Regions from separate parts of the Lysinibacillus sp. C5.1 genome, predicted to be linked through region 1. Evidence: predicted binding sites of a transcription regulator. Region 1 holds the regulator's gene; each other region holds the start of a gene.
What was found. The regulator LexA, encoded in region 1, represses DNA repair genes until DNA is damaged. The targets are predictions, from matches to a motif close to CGAACATATGTTCG.

Region 1 (7,663 bases):
AAGTGCTAGTAATACCCCACATCTAATGAGTATTAGCATTGTATTGTTGTTTGTAGTGTCACTGTTTCTACCAGTAACATTTAAAGGGCGGGCATTAACGCCAGTGCTGACTGTGTTATTCTTGTTATTTACATTTATGTTAAACGTTATTCCTTCTAATATACAGGGGATTGAATGGCTCAATATTATGACACGGTTAACCTTCATTGCTACGATTAAGGCTATCATCCTGGATTTGCTCATGAAGGGACGTATTTATCGAATCTATCAAGACTATATGCCGAAATTTTTAGATGCCATTGTTAGTATAGGTGTAGTAAGTGCGATGCTAGCAGTATGTGGTCTTGTGTCACAACTTGCTTATAACGACTTACTAGATTGGAAGCTTAGCATTGCACTAACAACAATTACGCTCTTTCTCACGGCAAGCCTATCACTTTGGCTTGGCGCAGTGCGGCACTTACGAATGCTTCGACTTTCCGGCTTTATCATATTAGCCATCGCCTTTATAAAGCTGATATTCTTCGACTTATCCGCACTCGATTTATTAATACGCGCAATACTTTTCATCTCAATTGGTGGCATCGGCATGCTACTGTCGGGCAGATTGTTGAGGAAATAAAAATAAAGACTGTTTACTAGTGTGACTAGTAAATGGTCTTTTATTTTACGGTAAATTTGTTTTGGCGTAAAAAAGCCACTCAAATACGTGCTCTTTGAAAGTATTATTGTCAATAAAGTGGTGACAGGAACACGCATAGCGGCTGTAGAATTTTATAATTATCATTCACCAATAGTGAAATCAAACTAGAAACATTAGCAGAATGTAGAGTCTACTATTACCACGACCGTCGAGGTCACAACCTTATTATAAAGGACAACAAGTATAAGCACTATGTTAGTTTAGGGGGTAAGAAAAATGGAAATGGCTTATACAATACTTGTATTCGTATTTGGACTTGTATTTGGTTCGTTTTTTAATGTGGTAGGTTTACGTGTGCCGATGAAGGAGTCGCTAATCCAACCACCATCGCACTGTACGACCTGTCAGAGGCAATTGACGGCAATAGATTTAATACCTGTATTGTCCTATATATTTTTAGGAGGCAAATGTCGTAGCTGCGGGCAAAAAATTGCATGGATTTATCCATTCATCGAGCTGCTGACCGGGATATTATTTGCCTTTTCATATTGGCAATATGGATTTAGTGAACAATTTATCGTGGCATTATTATTGATTTCATTATTGGTGATTGTGGTTGTATCGGATATTACCTATATGCTTATACCAGATAAAGTGCTATTGTGCTTTTTGCCATTATTGGTGATTGGGCGTATGCTAGCGCCTTTGACGCCTTGGTGGGATAGTATTGTAGGTGCTGTCGTTGGCTTTGGCGTAGTATATAGTATCGCAGTTGTGTCGCGTGGTGGAATTGGTGGTGGCGACATAAAATTATTCTTTTTACTCGGCCTTGTATTAGGTACAATCCACACACTATTGACATTATTTATAGCAGCCGTTATTGGAATGGTTGCTGGAATGATTGTGCTGCAAGTGCGCCAGCAAGGTAGAAAAACAGCGATTCCATTTGGCCCTGCCATCGCACTAGCAGCGGTCATAGTGTATTTCTATGGAAATGTCATAATACAGTGGTATGTAGGATTATGGTAAGGAGGGAGATAGATGAAACCAATTATAGGTATAACGGCGTTTGCGGAAGATGATTTATCATCGAGATTAAATGTAGCCTATAGCGAAAGCATTATTGAGGCTGGAGGGATCCCATTTATTATTCCGCTGGGGGTAGAGGAAGATGCGGCACAAATTCTATCGTTAACGGATGGTTTACTTTTATCGGGTGGGCACGATGTTCATCCATTTGAATTTGGTGCTGAACCTTTACCAAGGCTAGGAAAGATACACCCGGAGAGAGACAAGGTGGAACTGGCCTTACTTAATGCAGCCTTTACAAGGAAAATGCCGATATTCGGTATTTGCCGTGGTATTCAAATGCTCAATGTTGCATTAGGTGGAACATTATACCAAGATGTTGATAGTGAATATCATAGTAGTAAACTGTTAAAACATGCACAACAAGCAGCTCGTGGCGTCGCAACGCATTATGTTCACATAACACCTCATACATTGTTAAAAACAATTATTGAAGAAGAAAAAATTGCTGTTAATTCCTTTCATCATCAAGCAGTAAATGTTTTAGCAGAGAAGCTAGTCGTTGCAGCAAAATCTAGTGATGGTCTAGTCGAAGCGGTGGTCCATGAAGAGTTTCCGTTTTGTCTAGCAGTTCAGTGGCACCCAGAAGAACAGGCAATTGTAGGAGATATTGCTGCACAAAAACTTTTTTCAGCTTTCGTTAAAGCGAGCATGCTATATAAAAGAGAAGCATAGGGATGACAGCTAAGAAACCAAACGAAAATTTAATAGTTTAGCCTTTAAATACAGTCTTTCACATAGAAAAGGCTGTATTTTTATTGTCATAATTGGAGGTATAGTTTAAGAGAAATTCTAACTATGCAAATTGATAATTACTTCAAGGCAAAAGGCAGTTACGCAGAGTTTCTTCAGGTAATTACAGTGAAACAAAGGATTAATAATAAATGTTATAATTGTATTTATATGTTAAATAAAGGGGTGGTTGTAATGGAATATAAATTATTAGTGGAAGAGGATTTAAGTAAATGTACCGAAACATTTATTGAAGTATTTAATGATGCGCCTTGGAATGATAAATGGACATTTTCGCAAGCTAAAAAATATTTATTAGATTTTTATCAGACACCTGGATTCTTAGGCGTTTTAGCAATAGAAAATGACGAGATTTTAGGCTGTATTTTAGGAGTCAATAGAGTTTGGTGGAGCGGAGATGAATTCTTTATTAATGAAATGTACGTAAAACAACAACAGCAGAATAAGGGAATTGGAAGAGCGCTGTTAAATCATTTAATTAAAGAACTCGATAATAACAAAATAGATAACATTGTACTGCTGACAGATAGAGGGATACCTGCCGAAGAATTTTATAAAAAAAATGGTTTTGAAGAAATAGAAAGAATCATCTTTCTACATAAGAACATTAAACAATCGTTATCACGTTGATGAACTTAATGATATATGCCATCAAACGCTCCTAAATGTAAGTTTGAGCACACATGCAAAAGCCACGAATGTTATCCCATCAACATTTCGTGGCTTTCCTAATCGAACATTATTTTTTCGCGAAATTAGTATAAGAATGCATTAATGTACACGGCGATATAAGCCGACAACTTGTCCTAAAATCGAAACTTGGTCTACAATAATCGGTTCCATTGTAGCGTTCTCTGGCTGTAAGCGGAAATGATTTTTTTCTTTAAAGAAGCGTTTGACAGTTGCTTCATCTTCTTCGGTCATGGCTACGACGATATCACCGTTATCGGCTGTTGCCTTTTGCTTGACGATGACTAAGTCCCCGTCAAAAATTCCTGCCTCAATCATCGATTCACCCATGATTTCTAGCATAAATAACTGATCTTCGCTTGTCCCGTAAATATCCGGTAAAGGGAAATATTCGTCGATATTTTCAATCGCTGTAATTGGAGATCCAGCAGTAACCTTCCCTACAAGTGGTACATGGATAACACTTTGCTTTTGAATCGAATCCTCAGGCTCTAAAATTTCAATTGCACGCGGTTTAGTAGGATCTCGTCGAATAAAGCCTTTTTGCTCTAAACGAGCTAAATGTCCATGAACTGTTGAGCTTGATGCAAGTCCAACTGCTTCACCAATCTCACGTACAGATGGTGGATAGCCCTTTGCGCGTACTTCTTCTTTGATAAACGCTAGTATGTCTTCTTGTCTTTTCGAAACTTTTTTCATGATTGCTCACCTCTTTTTTTCATATCATTCTTCTTACTAGATAGTATAGCAGAATGCGAACACTTATGCAAACATAGGTTCGAAAAGTGTTTGACAAAAACGTTTGTTCGCTTTATTATAAGAACATTCATTCCGAACAAACATTCTAAAAAGGGGATATGATGCATGAATTGGTTTAAAAAAAATACACATATTTCAATTTTATTGGGCGCAATTTTCTTATTTGCAGGCTATCTTTTTATAACTGATCCTGGAGACATTACCTACACTGAAATTCATATAGAGCATGGCGATAGCTTATGGTCGTTAGCCGAACAATACCGTGGTAAAATGGGTACGGATGACTGGATTAACCTTGTGAAAGCCGAGAACGAATTACATAGCGTTAATATTGTTGCAGGGAAATCACTCGTTATACCCGTAGTGGGTGACAATAAGATGCCCACCAATTCTATTGAAATTGCGAGAAGTGGAAAATGATGAATAAAAAACGAACGGCTGTACTGTACTGCCGGGTTAGTACGGAAAAAGAGACCCAAAGTTCTTCATTAGAACGACAACAAGAAGAATTGCTGCGTTATGCCAAGGAACAAAACTATGAAGTGATACAGGTTTTTCAGGACAAACATAGTGGTTATGATGTGGAACGCGAAGGTTTACTGGAGATGCTCGATTTTATTAAAGAAAAAGAAATTCAAGCATTATTTGTGCAAGATGAAACACGTTTAGGGCGTGGGAATGCGCGAATGGCTGTACTCCATTTATTGCAAAAAACAGATACAGATGTTTTTTCGATGCGAGATGCGGGGCCTGTCCAATTAAATGAGATGGACACGATGTTGCTTGAAATATTAGCGATTGTAGAGGAGTATCAGCGTAAAATTCATAATGCGAAAATTCGCCGCGGTATGCGTCGGGCAGTAGAAAATGGCTATCGTCCAGAAAATAACTTGTCCAATCGTGGCAATCCAAATGGTCAGGAGCGCAAGGAAGTACCGGTAGAAGAAATTGTGAAGTTGCGAAATCGGGGCTTTACTTTTGAAGAAATAGCCATGACACTTAGAGGTCTTGGCTTCGAAGTTAGTAAGGCAACCGTACATAGGCGCTATCAAGAACATCAAGAAAGATTAGCAGGCAAATAATTTGCACTGCTAGTCTTTTTTTATTCTACTAACAGTCTTGAAGTGTAGTAGAGAGCTCAACTTTGCCATTCTTCCTGCAAAATAGCGTAATAGTACTCATCCCACCAATCGTCACCATGTGGTATACATTTTTTGAAAAATCCTTCACGACGCATGCCGATTTTTTCCATAACGCGATAAGAAGCGATATTTTCGGGCTGACATGTGGCGATGATTCGATGAAGCTTCATTTTCGTGAAGCCGTAATCTAATAGTGCTTGTGCTGCCTCCGACGCATAGCCTTTACGATAATACGCAGGATTTAACACCCATCCAATTTCATATGTATGTTCGCCAAAGTAAGGATGGAATACGAGATGACCGATAACCTGTGACTGCTCCTGTAAAACAATGGCGAAATGCTTTGCTTCATCACGATTATCTGATATAAATTTTTGCACTTGTTGTGCAGTTAAAACGCCTTCTGGCATATAGTGCATCACGGTTTGATCGGACATATAGTTAACAACAGCCTGCCAATCTTGTATTTCAAATTTTCGGATATGTAATCGCTGTGTTGTAATGTTCACCTTATTTCCCCCAATATGTGTTCTTTATTAATAGTTATACACTACTAACATTTGGAAGTCATGTAAATTGTGGCTAAGCTGTGTGATTAAGGGTTGGTATAACTGCATTTTAAGGGAAAGCATGCTATACTTTGCATACTGAAGTCATCAAGGTATTGAAAGGTGTGTAACGATGTTATCCAAAGAAAAAATTAATCGAATCAATGAATTAGCAGCAAAAGCTAAAGCGGGCAGTTTAACGGAAGAAGAAGCGAAAGAGCGTACATCCCTTCGCAAAGAATATTTAGATACATTTAGAGCAACGATGCGCAATACAATTGAAAATGTTAAAGTTGTCGATCAAGAAGGTAATGACGTAACGCCTGAGAAGGTAAAACAAGCGAAAAAAAATAAATTTCTAAATTAATATGACACATTTCATGCAGGATGTAAGCAAACACATTTCGCGTGGACATTTCACTATAGATTTCTAGCAAAATCCTTGCCCTCACTGAAGAAGGTTTCTTTTTTTATTTGTTAAACCTTCCTCCAAAATAGGCAGTAATTTTGTCGTTATTTCTATCATTGCTATGTCTAAGTTACAGAATGATGATAAAGTATGTCATAAATCTCAAATAGTATAACAAAAGCATTGTTTTCTAGGACAATGTTGACTAAACTGTAGTAGAACAATATATAGGACGAGAAAGGATGTCACAACATAATGACTCAACATGCGGACCAACTAGCGATTAATGCTATCCGAACATTGTCAATTGATGCAATTGAAAAAGCAAATTCAGGTCACCCAGGCTTACCAATGGGGGCAGCGCCAATGGCTTATACGCTTTGGACAAAACAACTTCGCCATAATCCGGCAAATCCAAAATGGTATAACCGCGATCGTTTCGTACTTTCAGCAGGTCATGGCTCTATGCTTTTATATAGCCTACTTCACCTTGGCGGTTACGGCCTACCAATGGAAGAAATTCAAAACTTCCGTCAATGGGATTCATTAACTCCAGGACATCCAGAATACGGCCATACGGTTGGGGTAGAGGCAACAACAGGTCCACTTGGACAAGGGATTGCGATGACAGTTGGTATGGCAATGGCAGAGCGTCATTTAGCAGCGACTTATAATAAACCAGGACATGAAATTGTCGATCACTATACATTTGCGCTTTGTGGCGACGGCGACTTAATGGAAGGTGTTGCGGCTGAAGCGATTTCATTAGCTGGACATTTAAAACTTGAAAAATTAATCGTGTTATACGATTCAAATGATATTTCATTAGATGGTGATTTAGAAAAATCATTCTCAGAAAACGTACAAAAACGTTTTGAGTCATATGGCTGGAACTATTTAAAAGTGGCTGACGGTACAGATACAGAAGCTGTTAACCAAGCAATCGAAGAAGCAAAAAAATCAACTGGCAAGCCAACGCTGATTGAAGTGAAAACTGTCATCGGATTCGGTTCTCCAAACAAATCAGGTAAAGCAGATTCTCACGGTGCGCCACTAGGCACTGATGAGGTTGTATTAACTAAAGCAGCGTATGAGTGGGCACATGAGCCATTCCAAATTCCTGCTGAAGTATATGATACATTCAATGCAGCAGCTGAAGTACAAGGTGCACAGCCGGAAGCAGCTTGGAATGCAAAATTTGAAGCTTACAAAGCAGAGTTCCCAGAATTAGCAGCTCAATTCGAAGATGCGATGAATGGTAAGCTACCAGAAGATTTCGCAGCAGAATTGCCAGTTTATGAAGCAGGTAAATCTGTAGCAACACGTTCATCTTCAGGTGATGCAATTAATGCGATTGCGAAGAAAACACCATCATTCTTCGGTGGTTCTGCTGACCTTGCAGGCTCAAATAAAACGACGATGAAGGGTGCAGGCGACTTCTCAGCGGATGACTATGCTGGTCGCAATATTTGGTTCGGTGTGCGTGAATTTGCAATGGGCGCTGCGATGAACGGTATGGCTCTTCACGGCGGTGTTAACGTCTTTGGCGGAACATTCTTCGTATTCTCTGATTATGTACGTCCAGCTGTACGTCTTTCTGCATTAATGGGTCTTCCTGTGACATATGTAT
Region 2 (7,663 bases), 160 kb from region 1:
GCCTTTGACGCCTCAAGACTTAATTTTGCTTTTAGTACGCTTGTATTTTCCACTACACCACTATTGACAATTAATAGTGTGCCATGGCATTTATTAGCTAAAATTTGCGCATCCGTGACCGATAGCAATGGCGGAGCATCAAAAATAATGATGTCAAAATCTTTTATCAGTTGAACAATGACGCTATCCATCGTTTTAGAAGCTAAAAGTTCTGCTGGATTAGGAGGAATTGGTCCGCTTGTCATAACAAAAAGATTCGTAATCTCTGTACTGTTTAACACTTCTGCCATTTCATATTGTCTAGTCAGTAAATTTGATAGTCCCCTTATATTGGCTAAGCGAAATGTATAATGCATAGTTGGCTTACGTAAATCTGCATCAACAATTAATATCTTTTTTCCTTCTTGTGCAAAGACAACGCCTAAATTAGCCACATTTGTGGACTTCCCTTCGCCCGGTGTGGCAGATGTCACTAAAATGGTTTTGATTTCTTGGTCGGGCATTGCAAAGGTAATGTTTGTTCGGATGGTACGAAATTGCTCTGAGACAAAGGAATTACTATTTGCAACTGTCACAAGCTTCCTGCCCATTTTGGCTAGTTTTTTTTTATTTGCTCTTTTATGTTGAAACATTGTTACTCCCTCCTTCTGTTATGGGATTTAATCATATATTTTTATAGGTTGCATCGTTTATTTTGCTAATGATACCCATAATCGGCAAGCCAATGATTTCTTCGATATCTTGCTCTGTCTTAACGGTTGTATCCAAGCATTCTAGTAATACAGCAAAGCCAGCGCTTACGATGAACCCTAGCATCGCAGCAACCACAATATATAAATTTTTGTTTGGCGCCACTGGCTCAGGCTCGTCATCTAATGTCGCTACTGACAAAATATTAATATTATCTATCGTCATTAACACTTGAATCTCCTCTTGAAATACCCCAGCTACTGTATTGGCAATATTAACTGCCATATCAGCTTGCTTGTCTTGAACGGCAATATTCACAACTTGAGAATTACTCGCACTCGATACAGTAATCTGTTCTTTTAATTTTTCTGGTGTACTATCTAAATGAAGTCGGCTAATCACTTTCGATAAAATAGCAGGGCTTTGAATAATGACATTATACGTATTAATTAAACGCAAATCCGTTTCCACCTGTTGTACACCTAAACGTGATTGTTGGTCGATATTTTTTTGATTTACTAACAGCTGCGTTTGTGCTTCATAAGTAGGCTTTATGATAAAAAAACTAAAGAACGCCGTGACTAATGCTAAAAAAAGTGCAAAGCTCATAATATACAGCAATTGCTTTCGTACTATTTTCACTACATCTTGCAAGGTGATAGTTTCTTGCAACGACCCTCACTCCTTGACATTACATATACTGGCGATTCTATATTTTTGTCAGTTCTTCTGGCATTTTTCACAAAAAGTTTTATGGCCTATTATATTATTGATTGCCTTCTTTTATTCATCTTGAAAAAGAGCTAATACGAAGTGTTTCTTATATAAAATTGGACACAAAAAAAGTGTCCCCCTCTGTGGGAACACTGAACAATACAAGATGTTGTTGTGCATTTTTTACTTGAGCTAAATGTTAGCTCTTTTCAAAAAGGCACTGCTTGATGACTCATGTAAAAAGACCCCTCTTGCTTGTAGCCAAGAGGAGTCTTATATTTTATTATTTCGCGTACTCCACTGCACGTGTTTCGCGGATAACAGTTACTTTAATATGTCCTGGATAATCTAGTTCTTCTTCAATGCGCTTACGAATATCACGCGCAAGTCGATGAGAAGCTAAATCGTCAATTTTTTCTGGTTGAACAATAATACGGATTTCACGTCCTGCTTGGATGGCATATGATTTTTCAACACCATCGTAACTTTCAGAAATCTCTTCTAATTTTTCTAGTCTGCGAATATAGTTTTCCAGTGTCTCACTTCGAGCACCAGGACGCGCTGCTGATAATGCATCAGCTGCAGCTACTAATACTGCAATGACAGATGTTGCTTCTGTATCACCATGGTGAGAAGCGATACTGTTAATAACAACAGGATGTTCTTTATATTTCGTTGCTAACTCCACGCCGATTTCAACATGGCTTCCTTCAACTTCGTGGTCGATTGCTTTCCCTATATCATGCAATAAGCCAGCACGACGAGCTAACGCTACGTCTTCACCAAGTTCAGCAGCTAGTAAGCCTGCTAAATATGCTACCTCCACCGAATGTTTTAGGACGTTTTGCCCGTAGCTTGTACGATATTTCATGCGGCCCAAAATCTTCATTAGGTCAGGGTGTAGATTGTGGATGCCGATTTCAAATGTCGTTTGTTCCCCTGTTTCACGAATTTGTTCATCTACCTCGCGACGAGATTTTTCAACCATTTCTTCGATTCGAGCAGGGTGAATACGACCATCCTGTACCAGCTTTTCAAGTGCAAGTCGAGCCGTTTCACGACGAATTGGATCAAAACCAGATAAAATAACAGCTTCTGGCGTATCATCGATAATTAAATCGATACCTGTTAACGTTTCGAGTGTACGGATATTTCGACCCTCTCTACCAATAATACGGCCCTTCATTTCATCATTTGGCAAGTTCACAACAGAAACAGTTGTTTCTGCTACGTGATCTGCAGCAAAGCGTTGTAGTGCCAATGATAAAATTTCACGCGCCTTTTTATCAGATTCCTCTTTCACACGCGTTTCAGATTCCTTCGTCATCACTGCAATATCAGTTGCTAGCTCTTTTTCTACTTCACTTAAGATAATAGTCTTAGCTTCATCTCTTGTTAATGCAGAAATGCGCTCTAGCTCTGTTTTTTGCGCTGCAACGAGCTCGTCCACTTTGCTTTCCATCTGTTCAATATGCTGTTGTCTTTCAGCTAGAGCTTGTTCTTTACGCTCTAAGCCGGCTTCTCTCTTATTTAGAGCATCATCCTTGCGATCAAGATTCTCTTCTCTTTGCAATAAACGGTTCTCTTGTTTTTGAAGTTCTAAACGACGGTCACGAATGTCATTTTCGGCTTCAGTGCGAAATTTGTGAGTTTCATCTTTGGCTTCAAGTAGTGCTTCTTTCTTTAATGCCTCCGCTTCTCGTTTTCCTTCTTCAACGATTGTTTCAGCGACATGTTTAGCACCAGTGATTTTTGAGTCATTCACTTTTTTCATGTAGATATAGCTAACAGCGGCACCAACGATGAGTCCAAGCAAAGCGGAGATGATAGTAATTCCATCCATATGAACACCTCCTCTTGCTATTTGGGTAATACAGTTTCAGTCGGCGCATACAAAAATTGTACTGCCTATTTTAAAGTCATAATTCAGAAATTATACATATTTAATTGTATAGCTAGCCCCAAGCTCTGTCAAGGATAGACGGGCATCTGTTCGCCTATCTGAAAGAAAAAAAGTAAGTCATATCCATAAGGACTATAAATTTACTGTATCTTTTGTGCTAGATAAAATACCTATGCTCCTTAAAAATGAATTTATTTGGGACAAAGGTGTCAATACAATTATTACCACAATTACGTACATCTTAATACAATTATTTTCACTTTCTTTGACAAAACGAAGACTTCTTTCTTACTGGCTATACTTTAGCAGACGGTCAAGCGCAATTCATGCCTATGAAACTACAATGAAAACAAAAAAATCGTCCTCACCCCATTAGAGTGAGAACGATGTATTATTATTTGTCATCTTCAAGAAGAAGCATTAACTCTTCATCCATTTCCTCATCATCATGTGCAGCAATGGTATAAGATGATGCAGCTATGCCATAAGAAGAACGAATTTTATTTGCAATTTCTTCTAAAATAGCAGGGTTTTCTTTTAAATATTGTTTTGCGTTTTCACGTCCTTGGCCTAGACGCTCATCACCATATGCATACCAAGATCCACTTTTTTGAACGATGTCTAATTCTACACCTAAATCCACCGTTTCGCCTTCTTTAGAAATCCCTTCACCATACATAATATCAACTTCAGCTGTACGGAATGGTGGCGCTACTTTATTTTTGACAATTTTAATTTTCGTACGGTTACCCATAATGTCATTACCTTGTTTGATTGCTTCAGCACGACGTACTTCTAAACGAACTGAGCTATAGAATTTTAGCGCACGACCACCAGGAGTTGTTTCTGGATTTCCGAACATAACACCAATTTTTTCACGAATTTGGTTAATGAAAATAGCGATTGTTTTAGACTTATTAATCGCACCTGAAAGCTTACGTAATGCTTGAGACATTAAACGAGCTTGTAAACCAACGTGCGAATCACCCATATCGCCTTCGATTTCAGCTTTTGGTACAAGTGCTGCAACAGAGTCAATAACGATAATATCAATCGCCCCACTACGCACTAATGCTTCTGCAATTTCAAGCGCTTGCTCACCTGTATCTGGTTGAGATAGTAATAGTTCATCAATATTTACGCCTAATTTTTGAGCGTAAATTGGATCTAATGCATGTTCAGCATCGATAAATGCTGCTTGTCCGCCCTTAGCTTGTACTTCCGCAATCGCATGAAGCGCAACGGTCGTTTTACCTGATGATTCTGGACCATATACTTCAATAATACGTCCACGTGGATAGCCACCAACACCTAATGCTGCATCAAGCGCTAGCGAACCACTTGAAGATGTAGCAATTTCTAAATCTGTTTTTTCGCCTAGCTTCATGATAGAGCCTTTACCGAAATTCTTTTCAATTTGTTTTAACGCCTGTTCTAAGGCTGCTTTACGATCACTCATTGTTTTTCCTCCTTTGAAACTGTTCACTGTTTTTATCTATCTCTACTATACTTGTTTTTGAGAGAACACGCAAGAAAAAAGCGAACATTTATTCGATTTTTGTGCAAAATAAAAATTTGGATAAGTTTTTCCTACCCAAATTCCCATTTTGAACTATCATAATCAATGCTATTTTTAGTGTAATAGCTTCATAACCTGTACATGCATCTTACACTTTTAGAAGTGATAGACTTGTGAAGCAAGCTAAATACGTTTCTTGTAACCTCGTGCTTCCAATTGCTGCATTAAATAGTGACAAGTAAACTTCACGGCACGCAATCGGTTTGTATTGCGCATACCCGATAAGTGAAGTAAATACGTAATTGGCTCTTCGTCATCTATGGCAATACCAATCCATACCGTTCCTACCGGCTGATGGTCATGTGCTGTAGGACCAGCCGCACCTGTTAGTCCGATACCGATACTTGTACCAAATTTTTGACGTACTGCACTAGCCATTGCCGCAGCACATTCACTGCTCACAATACCATGCGTATCTAGTAATTGTTGAGAAATGCCAAGCTGCTTTACTTTCGCATCTTCGGTATAGGTCACCAGTCCTCCAATGAGCACATTGCCTACACCTGGTATTTCAGCCAGCTCTGATTGAAATAAACCAGCTGTTAAACTTTCTGCCGCAGCAATCGTTAAATTATTGTCCTGCAACATTTCCACCGTTTTTGAGGCGAGTGAGTCATCATTTATGCCATATTGATAGTCGCCAACAATAGCACGAATTTCTGCCACTTTTGCAGCAATCAACTGGTGCGCGTCGTCCTCTGATTGGGCCTTCGCTGTTACGCGTAAAGTGACCTCTCCATCAGCTGCTAGCGGGGCAACCGTTGGATTGGTTTGTGTATCTAAAATATCCTGTACATATACTTCTAACTCTGCTTCCCCAATACCATAAAAACGCATTACGTGAGACACAATTACTCCGCCATCATTAAGCATTTTACCAAGCTTTGGCTTCGCTTCAAATTGGAACATCGGCTCTAATTCCTTTGGAGGGCCAGGAAGTAAAATATAAGTGCAATTATCTTTTGTTAAAATCATTCCTGGTGCCATACCATGATGATTAGCAAGCACCTCACTACCTGCTAATATTAGCGCCTGCTTGCGATTATTGTCCGTCATTGAACGGCCTCGTTTAGCAAAAAACTCCTCAATATATGTCAATGCAACTTGATCGAATACAAGGTCTACTCCAAGATGGCGAGCAATCGTCTCCTTCGTCAAATCATCCTTTGTTGGACCTAAGCCTCCTGAAAAAATAATGAGATTAGCGCGCGATTCCGCAATGCTAATTGCTTCTTCTAACCGTTTTGAATTGTCACCAACAACGGTATGATAAAACACATTAATTCCTAACTCAGATAGCTGATTTGAAATAAATTTTGCATTTGTATTTGTAATCTGTCCAAGTAATAACTCTGAGCCAACTGCAAGGATTTCAGCATTCATAATCCACAAGACCTTTCTTATTTAGACTCAAGTAACACACGTCGATTTAGATAGAAATAATCCCATCCAGACCATAGTGTAAAGAATAATGCAATATATAGCATTATTTTATCAAACGGGATACCGAAATACACAAATATTGTATTGTGTAAAAGGGCTGCTGCAATCGCAACAATTTGTGCCCATGTTTTGATCTTGCCAAGCTGATTGGCTGCTACTACTTCTCCACCGCCTGCAAGAATTAAACGTAAGCCAGTTACAGCAAATTCGCGGCTAATAATAACAATAATAATCCAAGCTGGTGCCATACCAAGCTCTACCATTAGAATAAACGCTGCAGAAACAAGTAACTTATCTGCTAATGGGTCTAAAAATTTACCAAACGTTGTTACAAGATTATACTTTCTCGCATAGTAACCATCTACCCAATCCGTAGTCGATGCAATAATAAAAATAAGAGCTCCCACAAAATGATGGACTGGCATCTCTGCACTAAATAAGGTCATTGTTCCCCAGCCGAAATCAAACATCATAACAATGACAAAAAACGGAATAAGTAAGATACGTGAAATGGTAATTTTATTTGGAATGTTCATTTTACTAACACCTTTCATGATGAAAGAAAGTAGTCATCATAGGATGACTACTGTTCTTTATTGAAATTGACGACAATATTTTGCGTTACGATTTGCTGTGCATACGTTAAAAGCTCGTCATTAATATAGACCTTAGCTTGCGTAGAATTACCTAAACGAATACGTGCATAGCTTTGTGCTGTTGCATCAAACTCTACAATTTCCCCCGCTTTATACACACGCGTATCAGTCAGTAATTCTTGCTGCTGTTGGTTACGAATACCAATAAATGTAGGTCCTGATACTTCAATTCGTATTTTAAATGTATCAGTACCCGTTAAAGTGTAAGATGTTGTAGCGCCATCTGCTTCGATTGTACCTGCTGAAATCGTTTGCTTAACCTCTTCGGTTTTACTATCATCTGGTGTTACATCTTCTGTCTGCTCTTTTTCTGTATTAGCTTGAGCTTTTTTATCTTCTTCCTCTTTATCTTTTTCATTATCTATTGGTTTTGGTTTTTTATCGTACTCCATTACTGGTGGTGTATCATTACTTTCACCCGTTCCTGAGTTGCTTCTATTTTGAAATAGAACCCAAATTGCCACGATAATAACAATAATAAATAAAGCGACAATGACTTTCGGCATAGCCTCCATCATTTTATTCGAAGAGGTTTTTGAAACCTTTCTTCTAGTTGAAGTTTGAGTCAATGATTGGCTAACTTGGTCGTTCGGTGTCCCTGGCAATTCGCTTTTAAATGTCTCTAAAATTTCCTCTGGATTTAACCCAACAGCCTCTGCATATTGTTTAATAAAAGCT
Region 3 (7,663 bases), 1.2 Mb from region 1:
TCTTCTGATAATAACCCGACTAATTTATCCTCTTTAAACATAGCGATACCCGCATATTTTAAAATAACAGGTGTTTTAATTCTTTCTACATTGGTTTGGTCAATCCCTAATTGCAAATCTCCTTGTATCTCAACTGCTGATAAAACGGCACTTTTTTCTTTACCACTAAGGGTGTTGAGCAATTCATCTGTGCGAACAGATAAGGTTGAGCCCCATGATTTTTCCGACACCTTGATCGAATTTAATAATTTATTGGCGGGCATTTTTTCAATGGGTGTTAAGACATTCAGCACTTCTTTTGCCGCTGTTTTATGAGATACTACAAGATCAAAGTCGTTTCTAAATTCATGATCTCTTGCAATAAAATCTAGTGGTTCGTTTAAGCCTGCCTCTGCTAATTCTTCACCTATTACGACAATTTGCAAATGAGCAAAATAAGGTTTCCGAGGTGTTAACGTTGTCATTCTTCTAATGGCCTCAAACACACTTTTTCCTTTAGCATGGTAGGTAACAACGGGTGCGCGTCCACTGGATGGTTGCTTTGAAGAAATTTGACTCGGATCTACTACTTGAATGGAAACTTCAAAATCCTCATCGACCTTATCGATACCTAGTGCCACGACGATTGCTAATTCGTTTAATTCTCGCTTACTCCAGCAACCACTCAATAATAAAGTGAGGATTAAGAATAACAAAATCATCTTTCTGTTTGACATGATGGATTCCTCATTTGCACTTTAATGTTTAGTTCTTTTTTTCGTGATATTGTTGTTCTCGAACATTATTTTTTTGACTAACCAGTCGGGGTCTTGTCAATAACTTTCTGCGTGGGAACAAGACCATCGCATCTTTTTGGTCTTTTACAATTAATGGCCCGAATGGACTCATATATGGAACACCAAAAGATCTTAAACTACATAAATGAAGGATAATCATCATAATGCCGAACATCACCCCAAATAAACCAAAAATCGCAGCTAATATCATAAGAGGGAAGCGTAGGACACGAATCGTATTTGATAAGCTGTAAGAAGGAAACAGGAAACTACAAATGGCTGTTAATGCCACGATAATGACCATCACCGCGGATACTACGCCAGCTTCCACGGCAGCTTGTCCTATTACTAACGTACCGACAATGGATACGGCTGGACCAATCGTTCTTGGCATCCGTAGACCTGCCTCTCGCAATATTTCAAAGGCAACTTCCATAATTAGTGCTTCAACGACGGCGGGGAAGGGCACGCCTTCTCGCTGTGAAGCGATACTAATAAGCATTGGCGTCGGAAGCATTTCTTGATGAAAGGTCGTAATAGCCACATATAAAGAAGGCATAATTAATGCAAGCGAAATACCAAAAAAACGTAAAAGGCGGATTAGGGAACTAATAATCCAATTTTGGTAATAATCTTCTGCAGCCTGTAAAAAGGATGTAAATACGACAGGGACGGTTAACACAAGAGGTGTTCCATCCACTAATATCGCAATTCGACCTTCTAATAATTCACCGGCAATAACATCTGGCCGTTCTGTATTATAAATCATTGGAAATATGGAATATTTCGAGTCCTGAATAAAATCCTCAATATAGCCGGTTTCTAATACACCATCAATTTTAATTCGATCTAGTCGGTCAAGCACCTCTTGTACAATTTTGTCATTGGCTATGCCATTGATATACATAACAGCTACATCTGTTTGGGTTACCTCTCCTATGACCCGAGATTTTATCCAAAGATTAGGGCTTTTTATTTTGCGACGAATGAGTGCTGTGTTGGTCCGCAATGTTTCAGTAAAAGATTCGCGGGGCCCTCTAATCACAGATTCTGTTTGTGGCTCGGTGACGGCTCGATCTTTTGCGTTTTTAGTATCTGTTCCAATTGCCACGGATTGCCCTGCTAATAAAATGACGGTCTCACCATTTAAAATGGACGTAAATAATGCGGTAAAATCAAAAAGATCTTTTACATCACCTACCGCTAAACAATGTTTTTTCATATAGTCATTTATGTTGTCAATTTTATTTTCCGGTTCGTTGTCAATTTCAAGCAGTAGATTTTCAAGTATAAAATCCGTAATAACAGTTTTGTCAGAAATACCATCAATGTTGATAATGGCGATAGCTAAACAATCAAGTTTGTCGATAATAATTTCACGAATAATCACATCATTACTATGACCAAGTGCTTCTTTGATTGTAAAAATATTTTCTGAAAGCGAAGTGTGCAGTAAATTCGATAATGGCTGTTGGGAGGTATTGTTGTTTTCTGAAACGGGCATTTATATTCCTCCTCAGAGTATAGATTGACTAGTATGAGGATGGTCAATTTTGCGGAGAGCTAAACCAAAACGAGTTAACTTAAGATGGTTTAGTTTTGAAAAAAAAACAGCATTTCCTTTCAATAGCGAAAGGAAATACTGTGTTATTTTTTATAGTCATACTTTAATTCGTGAAGTTGTTCGTCTACATCAACGTGTAAGGTATAATCGTTAAAAAACCATAAATCTTTTTCGTCAATATAGTATGTGACATCGTCTACTACAGTTTGAACGCCTATCTCAATTGGTTCTTCACGTGTCATCCCTAGGGAAAAACCTTCATGAAATGGACTTGAGCCACCATATCTAGCATAAAAGCGAATTGAATCACCTTTTTCGACTTCCATTTCATTTTTAAACCATTGTAAAGCTTGCGCTGTCAGTGCGATATTCATGCGAGAACTCCTTTCATTTTTAAAGCCATTTAACTTTTGGCTCCGTGCCATTTTTAATGCGCGAAATATTTGCTCGGTGTCGATAAATGATAAAGGTAAATAAAAAGGCTACTAAAATCCCTAATGCAAAGTCGCCTGTCACAAAATAATAGATTATCGAATAAATTAATGCGACGAGTGCCGCAATCATGGATGTGAGGCTGACAATTTTCGTGAGCTTTAATGTTACGATAAAAGTGATGAATAGTAAAATGAATAAAGGCCAAGAATAGCCTAGAAGGACGCCAGCTGAAGTAGCAACCGCTTTACCGCCACGGAAATTTGCAAAGATTGGGAACATATGTCCAATGACCGCAACAAGCCCTAAAATAAGTGAGTGGATCGTGACATCAGCAAATACTGGTAGCGTCACTAGTAACACGGCTGCTGTTCCTTTTAAAACATCCATCACCGTCACCACTAAACCCGCTTTTTTTCCTAATATACGGAAAGTATTGGTAGCCCCTAAATTGCCACTACCATGCTCGCGAATATCTGTTTTGTAAAATATTTTGCCAATCCATAACCCAGAAGGTATAGAGCCGATGAGATAGGCACATAAAATAATAAGTCCGTTTAACATAGGTGGACTCCTTTCATCCAAATAATAACACTTGGTACTAATAGTTTGTAACAAGTATTTTACACTTTTTCTCTTTAATCTACAATGATATGAAGGAGATTTCATCATGAGCCTTGAATTCAATACAAAAGGAAATAGTACTTCATGATTTCAAAAGTCACAGGCTTATGATAGCTTATGTACGGTTATTCGGAACTAGTATTGTATTAATACCTAAGTGCTTTCTTAAAATATAGGTAAAATGGCAATTTTGTCAATCATACATTCCTTTGGTAGAATAGAAGTCTATCTTTAATTTCTCTTGTGAAGCTATTAAAAATCATCACTCAACAGAAAACGCCTACCGATGATGTTTTGGTAGGCTGTAATGTTAAGTAATTAGAAGGCGTTCAATGCTCGCTTTAGTGAAGATAGCGCCTCTACAGTTGTCGTGGATTTTTGTTTGGTCGTACAAGGCAGTAAGCTTAAAATAAGTGCCGTCATTCATGACAGCAGCCTGCCCTTGATTGGCCTCTAAACAAAGTTCATAGAAGCAATTACGTTGTAGCGTAATTAAAAAAATATATATCTGTCACTAGCTATTGACAGGAAATGCTATTATTATTAGGATGAGAACGTAATCAGAACATGCGTTTGTTTTTTGGAGGGGAATCTTTTGGCGAATAAACAGTCACCTAGCGTCTATAATGATGACGCAATTCAAGTATTAGAAGGATTAGAAGCGGTACGAAAGCGACCCGGCATGTATATCGGTTCCACAGATGGCAGAGGACTTCATCACCTTGTATATGAAATCGTAGATAATGCGGTGGATGAAGCACTTGCTGGCTTTGGTTCTCATATCATTGTCACAATTCATAAAGATCAAAGTTTAAGCGTTCGCGATTTTGGACGTGGAATGCCAACAGGTATGCATAAAATGGGCAAACCTACCCCTGAAATTATTTTCACAGTCTTACATGCAGGTGGTAAATTTGGACAAGGCGGCTATAAAACGAGTGGCGGCTTACACGGTGTTGGCTCATCCGTTGTTAATGCCTTATCGACATTTTTAGAAGTGACGATTCATCGCGATGGCAAAAAATATAAACAGCGTTTTGAAAACGGTGGACATCCTGTGACGACTTTAGAAGAAATCGGACAGACAAAGCAAACAGGCACACTTGTACATTTCCTGCCAGATGACACGATCTTTTCCGTCACAAAATTTAATTATGATACACTGGCAGAACGTTTACGTGAGTCTGCATTTTTATTAAAAGGATTAAAAATTGAGTTAATTGATCAACGCGAGGAAGGCAAAGGTGATGTTTTCTTTTACGAAAACGGCATTGAAGCTTTCGTTGCGTATTTGAATGAGGAAAAAGATGTTCTTCATCCTGTCAAATATGTAGAGGGTGAGCAAGACGATATCGAAGTTGAATTTGCCTTCCAATTCAACGATGGTTATTCAGAAACAATCTTATCGTTTGTAAACAACGTCCGTACACGTGATGGTGGTACGCATGAAACCGGTGCAAAAGCTGCCTTGACAAGAGTTTTCAATGAATATGCACGGAAAATAGGATTACTAAAAGATAAAGATAAAAATCTTGAAGGGACAGATATTCGCGAAGGTTTAGCAGCAATTGTTTCTGTCCGTATTCCTGAACATTTACTACAATTTGAGGGGCAAACGAAAGGAAAGCTCGGTACAAGTGAAGCGCGTTCGGTAGTCGATAGTGTTGTCTCTGAACAAGTTTTATATGTGCTAGAAGAAAATGCGGAATTGTCTGCATCGCTTGTGCGAAAAGCGATTCGTGCGCAACAAGTACGTGAAGCGGCGCGAAAAGCACGCGAAGATGCTCGTAACGGGAAGAAAAGTAAAAAAGGAAGTACGATTCTTTCAGGAAAGCTAACACCTGCACAATCTCGCAATGCTGCGAAAAACGAATTATATTTAGTCGAAGGTGATTCTGCTGGCGGTTCAGCGAAACAAGGGCGAGATCGTACGTTTCAGGCGATTTTACCGTTGCGCGGTAAAGTCATTAATACCGAAAAAGCGAAGCTCCAAGATATTATGAAAAACGAGGAGATTTCCACAATTATTCATGCTATTGGTGCAGGAGTTGGAGCGGATTTCTCAGTAGAAGATTCAGCCTACGATAAAGTTGTCATTATGACCGATGCTGATACGGATGGCGCACATATTCAGGTGCTCCTATTAACATTCTTCTATCGTTATATGCGCCCATTAATTGAGGCTGGTAAAGTATTTATTGCGTTACCACCACTTTATAAAGTATCAAAGGGTGTAGGGAAAAAAGAGGTCATTGAATATGCTTGGACCGAAAATGATTTACAAAAAGCCATTAAAAAAGTGGGGAAAGGCTATATCCTACAACGTTATAAAGGACTTGGTGAGATGAATGCTGACCAACTGTGGGATACAACGATGAACCCTGAGACACGGACGTTAATTCGTGTCACGATTGAAGATGGGGCACGTGCTGAGCGTCGCGTGACAACGTTAATGGGCGATAAGGTAGAGCCGCGCCGTAAATGGATCGAAGCAAATGTTAACTTCGGCATGGAGGATGATTCGAATATTTTAGACAATGAATTCATCCAACAAGAGGAGGACCAAGCATGAGTAGTACGGAAAAGTTTCAAGATTTACCATTAGAAGAAGTAATGGGAGACCGTTTTGGTCGTTATAGTAAGTATATTATTCAAGACCGAGCGTTGCCAGATGCGCGCGACGGTCTTAAACCTGTACAGCGACGTATTTTATTTGCGATGTATACAGAAGGCAATACGAACGATAAACCGTTCCGTAAGTCTGCCAAAACGGTCGGGAATGTAATCGGTAACTATCATCCACACGGTGATAGTTCGGTATATGAAGCGATGGTGCGAATGAGTCAAGATTGGAAAGCGCGCCATATGCTGATTGAAATGCACGGAAATAATGGTTCTGTTGATGGAGATCCACCTGCTGCGATGCGTTATACAGAAGCAAGATTGTCAGCAATTGCAGCTGAAATGTTACGTGATATCGGTAAAAAGACAGTGGAGTTTGTACCGAATTTTGATGATCAGGATATGGAGCCAACAGTATTGCCTGCTCGCTTCCCGAATTTGCTTGTCAACGGGTCGACAGGAATATCTGCTGGTTATGCCACAGATATTCCCCCACATGCACTTGATGAGGTGTTAGATGCCGTTTTAATGCGTTTAGATCAACCGAATTCGACTGTCGATGAGCTAATGACGGTGATTAAAGGCCCTGACTTCCCAACAGGAGGGATTATTCAAGGTGTCGATGGTATTAAAAAGGCATATGAAACTGGACGCGGTAAAATTATTGTTCGAGCTCAAGCAGCCATTGAACCATTAAAAGGTGGGAAAGAGCAAATCGTTATTACAGAGTTACCTTATGATGTGAATAAGGCAAATCTTGTAAAGAAAATTGATGAACAACGCGTCGATAAACGCCTGGAAGGCATTGCAGAAATTCGAGATGAATCAGACCGTACTGGTTTACGCGTCGTGATTGAGTTAAAAAAAGACGTGCCAGCACAGGGCATTTTAAATTACTTATTTAAAACTACTGATTTGCAAGTAGCCTATAACTTTAATATGATTGCGATCCATAATCGTCGTCCAACGATGATGACATTGCCACTGCTACTTGATGCGTACATAGCCCATCAAAAAGAAGTGGTGACAAACCGCTCCATTTATGATTTACAAAAGGCAAAAGACCGTTCTCATATTGTTGATGGCTTGATTAAAGCACTGTCGATTTTAGATGAAGTAATTGCAACAATTCGTTCATCGAATGATAAGCGCGACGCAAAAACAAATTTACAGGTGAAATTTGACTTTACTGAAGTGCAATCGGAGGCGATTGTGAGCTTACAATTATACCGTTTAACGAATACGGATATTACAGAGCTACGTCGTGAACAAGATGAGTTAAATGCACTGATTGCGAAACTAGAAGGTATTTTGCATAGCGGGGCGAAACTTGTACGTGTCATTAAACAAGAATTACTCGACATTAAAAAACGTTTTTCTGAACCACGCCGTTCGAAAATCGAACAAGAGATTGAAGAAATTAAAATTACGTTAGACGTGCTTGTTCCAAGTGAGGATGTTGTGGTCACAGTGACGAAGGATGGCTATATTAAGCGTACATCCACACGTTCGCATGCAGCATCTAATGGACAAGATTTTGCCATGAAAGACTCCGATTATTTACTGTATGAGGCAACGTTAAATACCCAGCATCATCTGTTGTTGTTCACAAATCGTGGGAATTATATTTATCAGCCTGTACATG

Region 2: a site for LexA is predicted at 4,848-4,861, ahead of recA (recombinase RecA). Genes of this name have one in related genera too.
Region 3: a site for LexA is predicted at 3,959-3,972, ahead of parE (DNA topoisomerase IV subunit B). Genes of this name have one in related genera too.

Annotation. Positions count from the first base shown of each region.
Region 1 covers NZ_CP066226.1:1,297,990-1,305,652, forward strand. The annotation lists gene I5435_RS05895 (DUF2339 domain-containing protein) at 1-622, shown strand, start outside; gene I5435_RS05900 (prepilin peptidase) at 920-1,672, shown strand; gene I5435_RS05905 (gamma-glutamyl-gamma-aminobutyrate hydrolase family protein) at 1,685-2,407, shown strand; gene I5435_RS05910 (GNAT family N-acetyltransferase) at 2,660-3,115, shown strand; gene lexA (transcriptional repressor LexA) at 3,257-3,874, opposite strand; gene yneA (cell division suppressor protein YneA) at 4,040-4,354, shown strand; gene I5435_RS05925 (YneB family resolvase-like protein) at 4,354-5,016, shown strand; gene I5435_RS05930 (GNAT family N-acetyltransferase) at 5,073-5,585, opposite strand; gene I5435_RS05935 (DUF896 domain-containing protein) at 5,758-5,991, shown strand; gene tkt (transketolase) at 6,289-7,663, shown strand, end outside.
Region 2 covers NZ_CP066226.1:1,136,281-1,143,943, reverse strand. The annotation lists gene I5435_RS05240 (CpsD/CapB family tyrosine-protein kinase) at 1-632, opposite strand, end outside; gene I5435_RS05235 (YveK family protein) at 664-1,362, opposite strand; gene rny (ribonuclease Y) at 1,688-3,247, opposite strand; gene recA (recombinase RecA) at 3,702-4,766, opposite strand; gene I5435_RS05220 (competence/damage-inducible protein A) at 5,010-6,269, opposite strand; gene pgsA (CDP-diacylglycerol--glycerol-3-phosphate 3-phosphatidyltransferase) at 6,287-6,865, opposite strand; gene I5435_RS05210 (helix-turn-helix domain-containing protein) at 6,913-7,663, opposite strand, start outside.
Region 3 covers NZ_CP066226.1:2,478,555-2,486,217, reverse strand. The annotation lists gene I5435_RS11980 (Ger(x)C family spore germination protein) at 1-716, opposite strand, end outside; gene I5435_RS11975 (spore germination protein) at 745-2,280, opposite strand; gene I5435_RS11970 (HesB/YadR/YfhF family protein) at 2,424-2,714, opposite strand; gene plsY (glycerol-3-phosphate 1-O-acyltransferase PlsY) at 2,734-3,336, opposite strand; gene parE (DNA topoisomerase IV subunit B) at 3,992-5,968, shown strand; gene parC (DNA topoisomerase IV subunit A) at 5,965-7,663, shown strand, end outside.